One region of the Peribacillus sp. NPDC096448 genome, then DNA from elsewhere that is predicted to be linked to it. Evidence: riboswitches for the same ligand, from Rfam matches in the RefSeq annotation. Region 1 holds a riboswitch; the other holds the start of a gene.
What was found. Region 1 has a riboswitch for cyclic di-GMP ahead of ACIQ0C_RS01445 (anti-repressor SinI family protein). Riboswitches for the same ligand answer to the same signal wherever they lie in the genome.
Positions count from the first base shown of each region.

Region 2: linked by a shared signal. The riboswitch ahead of ACIQ0C_RS15740 (anti-repressor SinI family protein) and the one ahead of ACIQ0C_RS01445 (anti-repressor SinI family protein) in region 1 are both predicted to bind cyclic di-GMP.

Region 1 is NZ_JBIWEU010000001.1:298,295-304,612, forward strand. Features, by position in the region: gene ACIQ0C_RS01440 (ABC transporter ATP-binding protein) at 1-1,726, shown strand, start outside; cyclic di-GMP riboswitch class I at 2,134-2,217, shown strand; gene ACIQ0C_RS01445 (anti-repressor SinI family protein) at 2,236-2,361, shown strand; gene ACIQ0C_RS01450 (hypothetical protein) at 2,864-3,001, shown strand; gene ACIQ0C_RS01455 (YwzD family small protein) at 3,271-3,402, shown strand; gene tagU (polyisoprenyl-teichoic acid--peptidoglycan teichoic acid transferase TagU) at 4,349-5,278, opposite strand; gene ACIQ0C_RS01465 (hypothetical protein) at 5,971-6,210, shown strand.
Region 2 is NZ_JBIWEU010000008.1:250,050-256,367, reverse strand. Features, by position in the region: gene secA (preprotein translocase subunit SecA) at 1-2,009, opposite strand, end outside; gene ACIQ0C_RS15745 (helix-turn-helix domain-containing protein) at 2,431-2,754, shown strand; gene ACIQ0C_RS15740 (anti-repressor SinI family protein) at 2,904-3,044, opposite strand; cyclic di-GMP riboswitch class I at 3,075-3,160, opposite strand; gene hpf (ribosome hibernation-promoting factor, HPF/YfiA family) at 3,805-4,362, opposite strand; gene fliT (flagellar protein FliT) at 4,615-4,959, opposite strand; gene fliS (flagellar export chaperone FliS) at 4,959-5,360, opposite strand; gene ACIQ0C_RS15720 (flagellar hook-associated protein 2) at 5,385-6,318, opposite strand, start outside.

The DNA of each region.
Region 1 (6,318 bases):
TATGATTTTAATAGGCTTTTTAGAAGGCGTAGGAATTTTCTTATTGATCCCATTGATTGGATTGAGCGGTGTAATGGACATAAAAACGGATGACGTTCCTTTCTTAAGCTGGATTAATGGATTATTCACAGGAATTCCGGAAACGCTCAGTCTTTTATTAATACTTGGTGTTTATGTGATATTAATGGTCGGACAAAGTGTATTTAAGCGGAATCAAACAATCTTGGGAGTCAAAATCCAACAAGGTTTTGTTAGAAAGTTAAGGGATGAGGCGTATGGAAGTCTGCTGCAGGTCAATTGGGGATTTTACTTAAAAAAGAGGAAATCCGATATTATCAACATCATGACAAATGAAACCTTCAATGTAAGTGCAGGTATTAATTTATTTTTACAGTTTATATCTTCTCTTATTTTTACTTTGATTCAAATCGGAATAGCTTTTTATTTATCTGTTCCAATGACGAGTTTTATCATAGCCTTTGGGGGCATTCTCATTTTTTCGTCACGGAAATTTGTGAAAAAGTCTCAGTCTATTGGAAAGGAAACCTTTCAGCTTACACAAACCTATTTAGCGGGCATGACTGATCACCTTAATGGAATGAAAGATATCAAAAGTAATTCACTTGAGGAATCTCATTTGAATTGGTTTCTGTCTTTAAGTGAGAGAATGGAAAAAAACAGAATCAAGTTAACGACTTTAAATACGACGTCCCAGATGATCTTCAAAATTGTATCTTCAGTCTTAATTGCCATTTTTGTGTTTTTTTCGATAAAGATGTTCATGGCCCAGCCAGCTCAACTAATGCTGATAATGGTTATTTTTTCAAGGTTATGGCCAAGATTTACTAGCATTCAATCAAATTTAGAGCAAATAGGATCTACGCTTCCATCTTTTAAAGCATTGTCGGATTTACAAAACGAATGTAGAGAAGCAAGAGAGTTATATGAATCCGATTATAAAAATATCATGCCTATTGAAATTAAAAGAGGGTTAGATTGCCGTAATGTTTATTTTAGTTATGATCAAAAAGAGAGCACATATGCCCTGAAAAATATAAGCATACACATTCCCTCTAACCGTATGACCGCTATTGTAGGACGATCAGGTGCAGGGAAAAGCACCTTAATAGATATATTAATGGGGTTGAATCACCCTAATAGGGGCGAAGTCAGAATAGATGATGTTCCCCTTACTAATGACCGATTATTATCACTGCGGAGGTCCATAAGTTATATCCCGCAAGATCCATTTCTCTTTAATGCAACAATAAGGGAAAATTTGCTGATCATTGACCCTGATGCAAGTGAGAAATCCATATGGGAGTCTTTGGAGTTCGCTGCAGCTGATGAGTTTGTCAGTAAGCTTCCACAAGGTCTGGATACACTCATTGGTGACCGAGGTGTCCGACTGTCAGGAGGGGAAAGGCAGCGTCTAGTGTTAGCCAGAGCGATCTTACGTAAACCGGCCATCCTGGTATTGGATGAAGCGACGAGTGCTTTGGATACGGAGAACGAAGCGAAGATTCAATCCGCTATTGAAAGATTAAAAGGAAAAATGACCATCATCGTAATAGCTCACCGATTATCGACGATTCGCAATGCCGATCAAGTGCTGGTCATGGATCAGGGAGAAATCATTCAGGTCGGTGAATATAACAAGTTAGCGAATGAAAAAAGAGGAATGTTTAGCAGTTTATTAGGTATCCAAATGGAATCAAGTGTGTAAATATTTACGAACAGTCAGGTTACAGCCCATCTTATGGTTTGTAATGCTGGCTGTTTTTCTTGAGGAGAATTAATAAAACTGAATTAATAATTCGGAAGTTATTTTTTCAGAATAGTAAATAGGAGTTAATTTGAGCGGTGATATCTTTATTTTATATAAAAGTGTTTTAAAGAAAACGTAATATAACAGCGTTTTTACATTGTGATGTCATTTTTTGATGAAAGATGCTGAAAAATGACATAAAAAAACGAATAGTATTAAGAACTATTATTACGTTTTTAAGTATAATTAACATTAATATAGTTTTAATTAACGGGATATGTTTTTAGTGCTAGATGGTTTATTTAGTACCATGGAAATAGGATTCAAGAGATTTATTAATCTTGGTTAATAATAATGTGAAATATTCTTGAGAAAGTTAAACCTATTGAAAAGTAGGGACGCAAAATTACAGGTCTAGGGCTTAATTCTAAGATGGCTGTGTTATCACAAGTTGGGTGGGATTTGTCATGGAAACTAATAATGAACGGGAAGAATGGGTTGCTCTAATTTTAGAGGCAAAAAATCTAGGATTATCTATTAAAGATGTGCGGGAGTTCATTAAGGGAAAAATGGACGGGGAAAGCAGATATTAGAGATTAATAAAGTTTCGTTAGGGAAGGCTGTTATACAGTCTTTTTTTTTGTTTCCATTCTCGGAAATTACAAAGGTATCTAAAATAAAGAACATGGGGATAATAATAAAAATGCAACCTATTTGAGAGGGATTCTTATTATGGATGGACTTAATGCTTTTATGAAGGGATTAATATGGGGAACTTTATTCAGTATACCTCTATGGTTGTCATTTATTGGTTGGATAAAAATAATAATGACTATTATCAAGTAAACGCTTAATATTTAGATTATTAAAATGATATCTAGGCAGGATTTAACAGGATGATGATAGAATTTAGTTATTATACATAGTTCGTTAGTCGTAACCTCATTTAAAATTAAGAAATATAGCCTATAAAAAATAGTTAATAATACTTAAGAATTTTTGGTTATGTGCCGATACTAATTATAGAGATCAAGCAAAGGGACTTCGCAAAGGCGATGTCAGATAGCAGCCATCAAAATATAAGGAGACTATTTGATGACAAAAAACAAATTTATTACGTTCGAGGAAGTTTATGAAAAGAAACAAAGAAGCAAGAAAATTTTTATTGGGACTTATATTACTATTATTTTAGTATTGATTTCATTAATGACTTATTTTATGGGACAAGCATAATATGGGGTGTCGAGGGGCTGAGGAATCGGCCTTTTTTTGTTTTCTTTAAATCACATAAATAATTTAGTTTTACTAGTATTCCTTTCTACTAATGTTTAGTAATTGTTAATTTTCTGTGAATTCTCTGTTGGTAAACGAGTTTCCGCTTGCCAATCCCTACTATATATGTGATTATCAAATAAGTGAGCTATATTCCTTATTTTTGAAAAAAGGATTAGGACAACAGTATGAAATGGTGGCTCAATTATATATTGGAGTGGAAATTTCAAATGGATTTTTTTGATATTTTAAAAGACACTTTTGCAAAAGGACAGTCTGGTCAGGATATTACAGTAAATGAACTTGTGGAAGAGATTAAGGAGAAATTAAGCGGGATCATTGAAGAACCTGATAGTATATGATTCATAGATACTTCGTCACAATCTTATTGATTTTGGGTGATTGGAAACTAACCGGTGGCCGTACCCCTTTATGGCAGGATGCCATGCTGGACATGTTTGGCGTTTGCTAGGAAGCTTCTTTTCTTGTTTCGATGAAGAAGCCGCCATTGAATCTGAAGAACTCATAGGGCTACATATTTTGAAGGAGCATGTCTATAACATGCTTCTTTTTTTGTTGTTTATGAATGATAACCTGTGTTGCGCGAGGAGAAAAAGTAAGAACCTAATAAATATTTTACACAGTATATAGATTTGTAGACTGATTAATAAAGTAAAGAACTGGGGTCTGGATTAGGTTGGGAGGCAGCATAAACTAGCCTATGAAATACCAGAGTTACACAGGTCTTCATTTCTCGCTATGGGATGTTTATTTTGGAACAAAAATTGCTATGTCGTAAAGGAAAAAGGCGAATGGTGTTTATATGGGTTACCAGTTTAAATAGATTCCTCTCCTTTTTCAGGCTCAAGTTCGTTTTATTGAAAAGGGAGAGGCGATGCCCTCATGTAATGGCGAAAAGAGTTACTTCTCATGAAACATATTTCATTCTTGAACGGTCACTGATGGCTTTCAGAATAAACATTTTGTCCTGTTTGCTTAGCATAGCCCAGCTGCCTGCTTTGATTTTCATTTAAATCCACTCCTTTTGTTTAGGATCATTTATTATAGTTGATGAATGATGGTTGATGGAATTCCGGGTCCAAAGAATAATTAGTGTCAAGTGATGAAAGGGGCAAAGGGAAGATGGAATCGTCAGCTCATATTAGATTATACCGTCTTTTTATGCCTAATAAACAACAAATATTCCAACAAATCTCTACAATTGGTGTTCGTTTTTTGTCAGAATATTGGATGTGGAAAATGAAAAAGCTGGCAGGATGCGGGTCCGGACAGCTTTTTCATTTTTTCTTATTTGATGGATAATTGTTCTTTTAATTCGGATTGAACCTTTTCTTTTTCTTGATCCGACACAATATTATAGTAGACTCCGTCGATTTTCGTTCCATTTCCTGGAATGGTCGCTTGGGTTATGCTTCTGCTTGCGTCCCTGTAGTTCTTTTGGATGTCCATCATGTCATCAAACGTCAAATTCGTTTGGATATTTTTACTTAATGCATCGAAAACATCATCATATTTTGTCAGCGATGAAAGGCTAGCGCCTTCCTTGATGACAGCCTCGATGATGGCACGTTGTCTGGATTGACGGCCATAATCACCGTTAGGATCTTCATACCTCATTCGCGAATATTTAAGTGCATCTTCTCCATTAAGATTAATGCTTCCCTTTGCAAAATGGACGCCTTCATAAGTGAAGTCCAAATCGTTTTGCACGGTCACGCCGCCGACTGCGTCAACGATATCCTTAAAGCCTTCCATATTGATCTTCATATAATAGTCGATTGGGATGTCCAGGAAGTTTTCAACGGTATCCATGGACATTTTCGCGCCCCCGAAGGCAAATGCATGGTTGATTTTATCTTGTGTCCCATGACCGACGATCTCGGTCCGTGTATCACGCGGAATGCTTAGCATTTTGACCGATTTCTTTTGTGGATTGACTGTCAAGACGATCATTGTATCTGAACGGCCTTTGTCGCCATCACGTTCATCGACACCGAGCATGAGCATCGAGAAGGGCTCCTGATCTGAGAGTGCAAGGTCTTTCGTTCGTTTATCCGTGGTACGGTCTATTGGTGTATGCATCGTGTCAACGGTTTTTGTCAGTGAATTCCATACGGAGTAAGCAAAGGCTCCCCCGGCTAGTATAAAAAGTAGGACAATTATACCAACTATCTTCAGCCATGTCCGTTTCTTTTTCTTCTTTTTTTCATGTCTCATAGTTTACTTCCTTCCTCTTTTTGTAACCACTTCATCTATTATATTTAATTTCATAGTAAAAGAATAGTATATTTTGCTATTTTATAATACCTTTGGCATATTTTAGTGAAACTTAACTAGAATAAATCTTCATTTAAAGTTTTTTGCTAAAGGAGTGGCTGATCGGAAAATCTCCACTTCTCTGGTTATTGGTTGTGCAATTTGGCCTAGTGTTTATTTCTTTTTTAGATTACAGATAATTGTTGCATAGCTTTTTTTATATTGCGCTTGGATAATCATGATCTTACAGCCAGCTTTACTGCCCTTGATGTTTGAAGTGGGGAAGATTTATGGGGTGTTAGGGGCCAATGGATAATTCATTCGGATTAACGATGGTGAGATCATCTCCAAGGAAAATGTCGAGGGTCTTCGTGAATCTAGTGGGAAATCAGTAGTCGGTTGGCTAAAGGGAAATCATAGCTAAATGAAGGAATAATAAAATAGCTTCGGAAAAGATTCCGATGCAGGGAGAAAAAAACTTTGAATCTAATAAATTTGACCAAGTAAAATGGATTCCTGAAAATTTCCGAATGAATGAATTTTTACTTCAAAATGGGTGATAAGCAAAGTCCCTATTAGAAAGAAGGCGCATATATATGCAATACGGATATCCCTAAAGAATTAATAAATAAATATTGGAGGCTAAAGCATAAATGGAATATTTAACTGAAAGTTCATCATACGACGAAAGTAATTCAACGGAAAGTTCATCATACGAAAGTGATTCAGCGGAAAGCTCATCGGTCGAGGGCGATTCAGCGGAAAGCTCATCGTACGAAAGCGATTCAACGGAAAGCTCATCGGTCGAGGGCGATTCAACGGAAAGCTCATCGGACGAGGGTGATTCAACGGAGAGCTTATCAGAAGATGAAAGTAGTTCAACTGAAAGCTAATCAGCTTTAACAAATAGTTAAATTAGAAAGAAGATTTCCTTTAAAATGGGTGATAAGCAAAGTCCCTATTAGAAAGAAGGGACATATATATGCAGTACGGATATCCCT
Region 2 (6,318 bases), on a different contig from region 1:
ATTGAACCTTCATTGAATAGGTTACCATTCAGGTAATCGACAAGGCCTTGTAAATTCCAGCCTTCCTCATCGCCCATTGGTGCAAACGCGACTACATTTCGCTGGATGGATGCCGTAATCATCGTTTCGACGATTTCACGTAAGTTTTCACTTTCCATGACATCGAAACGCTGTTTATAGATAATTTCCCGTTGTTGACGGAGAACATCATCATACTGCAGTAATTGCTTACGTGAATCGAAGTTATTGCCTTCGACCCGTTTCTGTGCGGATTCAACGGCCCTCGTCACCATTTTACTTTGAATTGGCTGGGAATCATCCATACCAAGGCGCGCCATCATGTTTTTCATGTTATCCGAACCGAAGCGGCGCATCAATTCATCTTCCATTGATAAATAGAATTGAGTGACCCCTGGATCTCCCTGACGGCCGGACCGACCACGCAGCTGGTTATCTATACGCCTGCTTTCATGACGTTCCGTGCCGATTACAGCAAGGCCCCCAAGCTCCTTGACACCTTCACCAAGCTTGATGTCCGTACCGCGTCCTGCCATGTTCGTAGCGATCGTAACTGAGCCTTGATTACCTGCATTCGCAATGATTTCCGCTTCACGCTCATGGTTCTTGGCATTCAAAACATCATGAGGGATTCCTTTTTTGGATAAATAGGCAGATATGACTTCAGATGTTTCGATGGCAACCGTACCGACAAGCACAGGCTGACCCTTTGTATAACGTTCGGCGATGTCTTCCACAACAGCCTTGAATTTCCCATCAGTTGTCGCGTATATAAGATCTGCCCTGTCATCCCTAATGATATTCCTGTTTGTCGGGATTGCAATGACATTCATATTATAAATATTGCGGAATTCCTCTTCTTCCGTTTTGGCTGTACCGGTCATACCTGAAAGTTTTTCATACATCCTGAAATAGTTCTGGAATGTAATCGTCGCAAGAGTCATGCTTTCATTTTGGATTTCAAGTCCTTCTTTCGCTTCGATCGCCTGGTGGAGACCTTCACTGTAACGGCGGCCTTTCATCAAACGGCCAGTGAATTGGTCAACGATGACTATCTCGCCTTCCTGGACAACATAATCCACATCCAAATGCATGGAAACATGAGCCTTTAACGCCTGATTGATATGATGATTCAAAGTAACGTGACTAATATCGAATAAATTATCGATATTAAACGCTCTTTCAGCTCGATTCATCCCATCTTCCGTCAGCTGAACACCTTTTGTCTTTTCATCATATGTGTAGTCCGTTTCTTTTTTTAAGGTTTTCACAAACGCATTGGCCTGGATGTAAAGCTGAGCCGATTTTTGTGCCGAACCGGAGATGATCAATGGCGTTCTCGCCTCATCAATCAAAATCGAATCGACCTCATCGATGACCGCGAAGTGCAGCGGACGCTGTACCATTTGTTCTTTATATAACACCATATTGTCACGAAGATAATCAAAACCTAACTCATTATTCGTACTGTACGTAATGTCGGCATTGTACGCCGCCTGCTTTTCTTCTTTAGAATGACTGTTCAAATTCAATCCCACGGTCAAACCGAGGAAATCATACAATACACCCATCTCGGTGGCATCACGGTGTGCCAAGTATTCATTGACAGTAACGACATGTACACCTTTACCGGTAATCGCATTTAAATAAACCGGCATTGTGGATGTTAAGGTTTTACCTTCCCCTGTTTTCATCTCGGAGATATTTCCATCATGAAGGGATGCCCCACCCATGATTTGAACACGGTAAGGATATAAGCCCAGAGCACGCTTTGCCCCTTCACGCGCAACCGCAAAAGCCTCGACAAGCAAATCATCAACGGTTTCCCCATTTTGATAACGCTCTTTAAACTCATCCGTTTTGGCACGCAACTGTTCATCCGATAGCGCAGCAGTCTCATCAGCCAGCGCTTCGACCTGATCGGCGATTTTTTCTAAACGTTTGATTTCTCGCTTATTCGGATCAAAAACTTTATTTAATATATTAAGCATTCAATAACGCTCCTCTATTATGGTAATGATCGTTCAATGACAAAATTCATATAAGTAAGAAGGAACACACCTTCTATTATTACTAATGCACGCTTAATTTTACCACTTCTATCATAGAGGTACAACTTCATGTCACTTCCCTGGTATAGACCGGAATTCAATTCTTGCGAAAAACAATGGATAAATGAGGAGGAAAACTGTTAAAATAGGAGGAAGTATAAAACTTATGTTGCAAACTCCCCACTATCTCCATATGCAAATGGGAATTATCCATAACCTTCCATCACTAGATGCTGTGTCCTCTCTAGAGATAGCATGTCAAGGTAATCCAACCTTACAGGCGTCATGTTTTGAATGATAAGGTGGGCTTGCCGAAACTTATTAGCGGAAGATAAATAGAACATGTTTCGAGGTGGTATTGATGATTGGTGAACGTGTAAAAAAACTGCGAGAAGAAAAGAAAATGTCAATGACTGAACTTGCCGATAAAGCCGGTGTGGCAAAGTCTTATTTAAGTTCGCTCGAGCGGAACTTACAAACGAATCCTTCTATTCAATTTCTTGAAAAAATCTCCGCCGTACTTAATATCCCTGTTGATGCCCTGCTTTACGATGCACCAAATAAGGAAACCTTGGACAATGACTGGATGAAAATCGTTGAGGAAGCCATGAATTCGGGTGTTTCTAAACAACAATTCAGGGAGTTCATCGAGTTTAATAAATGGAGAAAAGATAAAGAAGAGTAGAGTGGCAGTGCACTAGTTTACCTACATAATCCTGAAGAATACAGTTTGAATAAGCTAGGCTCACAAGAATCTCAAGGAAGAATGAACCCTATAAACAGTAAATGAAGCGAACCACTGTTTATAGGGATGTTCTCAAATTTGTTCGGAACCTATTTTCCATCGTTCTCCTCAAATGTTGCCTCAAGGCTTTCCCTTTTAAAAAAAGCACTGATTTCCTCTTTTTTGAAACCCAAGCTCCTTGCTTCAGAAATCAATTTCACCCATTCTTGATCTATTTCCACATTAGCCACCTCTTCTACCTCCTAAAATACTCTTGTATTTCAGGCAGACCAGCCATCATAGTCACCAGAACCTTAGACCTGTGCCTTTGCGCCCTCATTTTTCAATGAGTTTGCCTTTATCGTGGTATTTATTACCAAATACATTACCTATATTCATATTATAACGGATAGACACTCCATATATTGCTATTTTATGTCGGTAATCCACATAAATGCAAAAACTTTCATCCGACAAAATATTACAATATTGGGAAAATTCTAATTCCAGGTGATTTTGTAGCATTCAATCTCTTTTTTTCATATAATAGCAAATATTGCTCATCTTAATACTTCGTTGTGGTGTATTGATTCTCTCAATTGTAAATGCATCGAGGGCTTTTTGCGCAGTTAAGTCCCCACCGCAGGTCGGGCAAAGCCACTTTCCATATTCCGCACTGCTAAAAGAAGCCCTATGGCATGTATGGCAATTCTTTCGATACAAATAATCCAACCCCTCTGCACCTTGATCAAATTGTTTTTTATAAATAACCAGTCGTTCTCTTTAAAGAACTAACAATTCGAGTATAGTGCAAAAGAAAGGGGTATTTGAATAGGTAAAATTAACTATTTATCTTAATAATGAACAAATTTTGTTCTTTTAAATGAACTTTTGGGTTTTTCAGAGAAAAAAGAAGCAATCATTTTTTTACTTTTCAAACGGATTCTATCAACATGCATTTAAAAAGCACAACCCAGAGGCTGGGCTGTGCTTTTGATCTTAGAATAATAATTAACTAGGTTCAATCAATCCATAGCGTCCATCTTTTCGGCGGTATACTACGTTTGTTGTATTAGTATCCGCATTCGTGTAAACGAAGAAACTGTGACCAAGCATATTCATTTGTAAAATCGCTTCTTCACTGTCCATTGGCTTTAAATCAAAGCGCTTATTGCGGACCACTTCAATATCATTATCGTCTTCGAATTCATCCACCACTTCGTCAACTTCCGTATTGAAGGCGAATGCATCCGGTGTAGTCGATAGATTGTTTCGGAACTTGCGATTGACCTTCGTTTTATGTTTACGAATTTGGCGTTCAAGCTTATCATTGATCAAGTCAATGGCAGCATACATATCCGCATTTTCCTCTTCAGCGCGAAGAACCAAATTCTGCATGGGAATCGTCACTTCGACCTTTGATGTATTATTGTTCACTTTTAAATTGACTAACACATTTGCATCTGGTGTATTGTTAAAATATCGTTCTAACTTGCCAATTTTCTTTTCGACGTATTCTCGAATTGCTGGAGTTACCTCAATGTTTTCACCGCGTACGTTGTAATTCATAAAGTGAGTCCTCCTTAAATTAAGACTATACAGTTAGATTCTACAATACCCCTCCGGTTCCTTTTAGAAACACATCATGAAATATGTCGAAATAATGAAACAATTGTCGGAAGGTTTGGAAAGGGTTGATGTCTGCCCTAGCTTCATTATATCAAATGCTATGCTAGAAAGAAAAAATTAAGCCCACTTTATTTACAGAAAATTTAAAAATAATTAACATGAAAACCGTTTGAAATCCAAATGGTAAGGGAATCAATTTCTTTTATCATAGAACATGCCATCCACTGATAGACTTTCATACGGGTTCGTGTATTTATTGGATGATCGTTTCTTCTTATTTATTTCCTGGATATCCCGCTGTATCTCCTGCTTTTGGAGCTTCAGCAAGTGATCGACCTGTTGGTTGAGCAACAGTACTGCACGTCCCAGCTGCTGCTCTTCACCAGTAAACGGCGGTTTGATTTGAGGAAGAAGTCCATCTCGCTGATCAATCAGCTGTGTGACCCTTTCTATTTTATCATCACGTTCTGTAATCGTGCGATCTTCCAGAACGGCAAGCAATTCAGCAGTCAAATCATGAAAGGTTCTAATCACCATCACACTTGACCGCTTTGGGTGAACTGTTTTTTCCGGTTGATCTGAATTACTTCCTTCCAAGTATTCCGGAACTCCGTAACAAGTCCTTCCACTTCTTCCAAAGCAGAAACATCATTTTTCATATTCGCTTCGATCAGACGCCGGTTCATGAAATCATACAGGCTCATCATATCTTTGGATACATCCGCATCCATATTCAGCGTCACCATCAATTCGCGGATTATATTTTGCGCCTTGATGATGTTCGTATTCTTCGCTTCAATATTTCCTGCCTCAATGGCTTTCTTCCCAAGCATGATGAACTTTAGGCAGCCATTATAAAGCATTAATGTAAGCTCTCCCGGTGATGCTGTATTGACTGAATTTTGCTGGTACGATTGATATGGATTATTTACCGCCATATTTAACTTCCTTTCCGACTTACCTTAACTAAAATAAGAAGCTAACGATGCACTTTGGCTGTTTGCCTTTTGTATCGCTTTTTCCATCGCCGTGAATTGGCTGTAGTAACGCGATTCCAATTTCGTTAACTTGGCTTCAAATGTTGAAATCTTCTTATCCAGCCCATCAACCAATTTCCCGATTGTAAAATTGTTATTAACATATCCGGCCTTCCCGGCTTTTTCAGTAATCGCCTTCATGGATGATTCTATATCGTCCCTTAACCGGCGCGCGAGGCCTTTGTCACTCTTTTCCGACCCATTGGCCATGAACATATCATATATCGCATTCGGATCCTCACTAATGGCTGCCCGGAGCTTGTCCTCATCAATGGTTAATTTACCGCCCTCCAAATAATTTTTGGTGGTGGTGATTCCCAAACTGCTGAGATTGTTTTTTCCAGTGATCCCATCCACCGAAGTGTATAGGGATGACCTCATAGTCGTCAGGAGACTTTTTAATGTCGAATCGCTTTTTAACGTTCCGCTCTTCGCTTTTTCTTCCCACAGCTTCACTTCATCCTCTGTCATTGCCTTTTTTTGCTCAGCGGTAAGCGGGGTAAAGGAGCGATATTTCGCTTCACCCGTTTTATCTTGAACCTTTTTAATGACTTCATTGTATTTATTCACAAACTGAGTGATCGTATCCAGGATGGCATCCACATCAGCTGTTGATGAGAATGTGACTGTATCCGCCGTTTTTTGTTTTACTGTTATTTCCGCTCCATTAATCTGAAACGTATTCGAAGGCCGGGAAATGTCCAGGCCATTATAAGTAATCGATGCATTTTCCCCTATTGTGCCGCCAGTCCCTTCATTGTTACTGCTCATTTTTAGCATATTGAAGAAATCTCCGGTACCCCCTAATTCAATTTCAGGCCGATCTTTTACATCACCTGTGTTTTTAGCAGTAATGGAA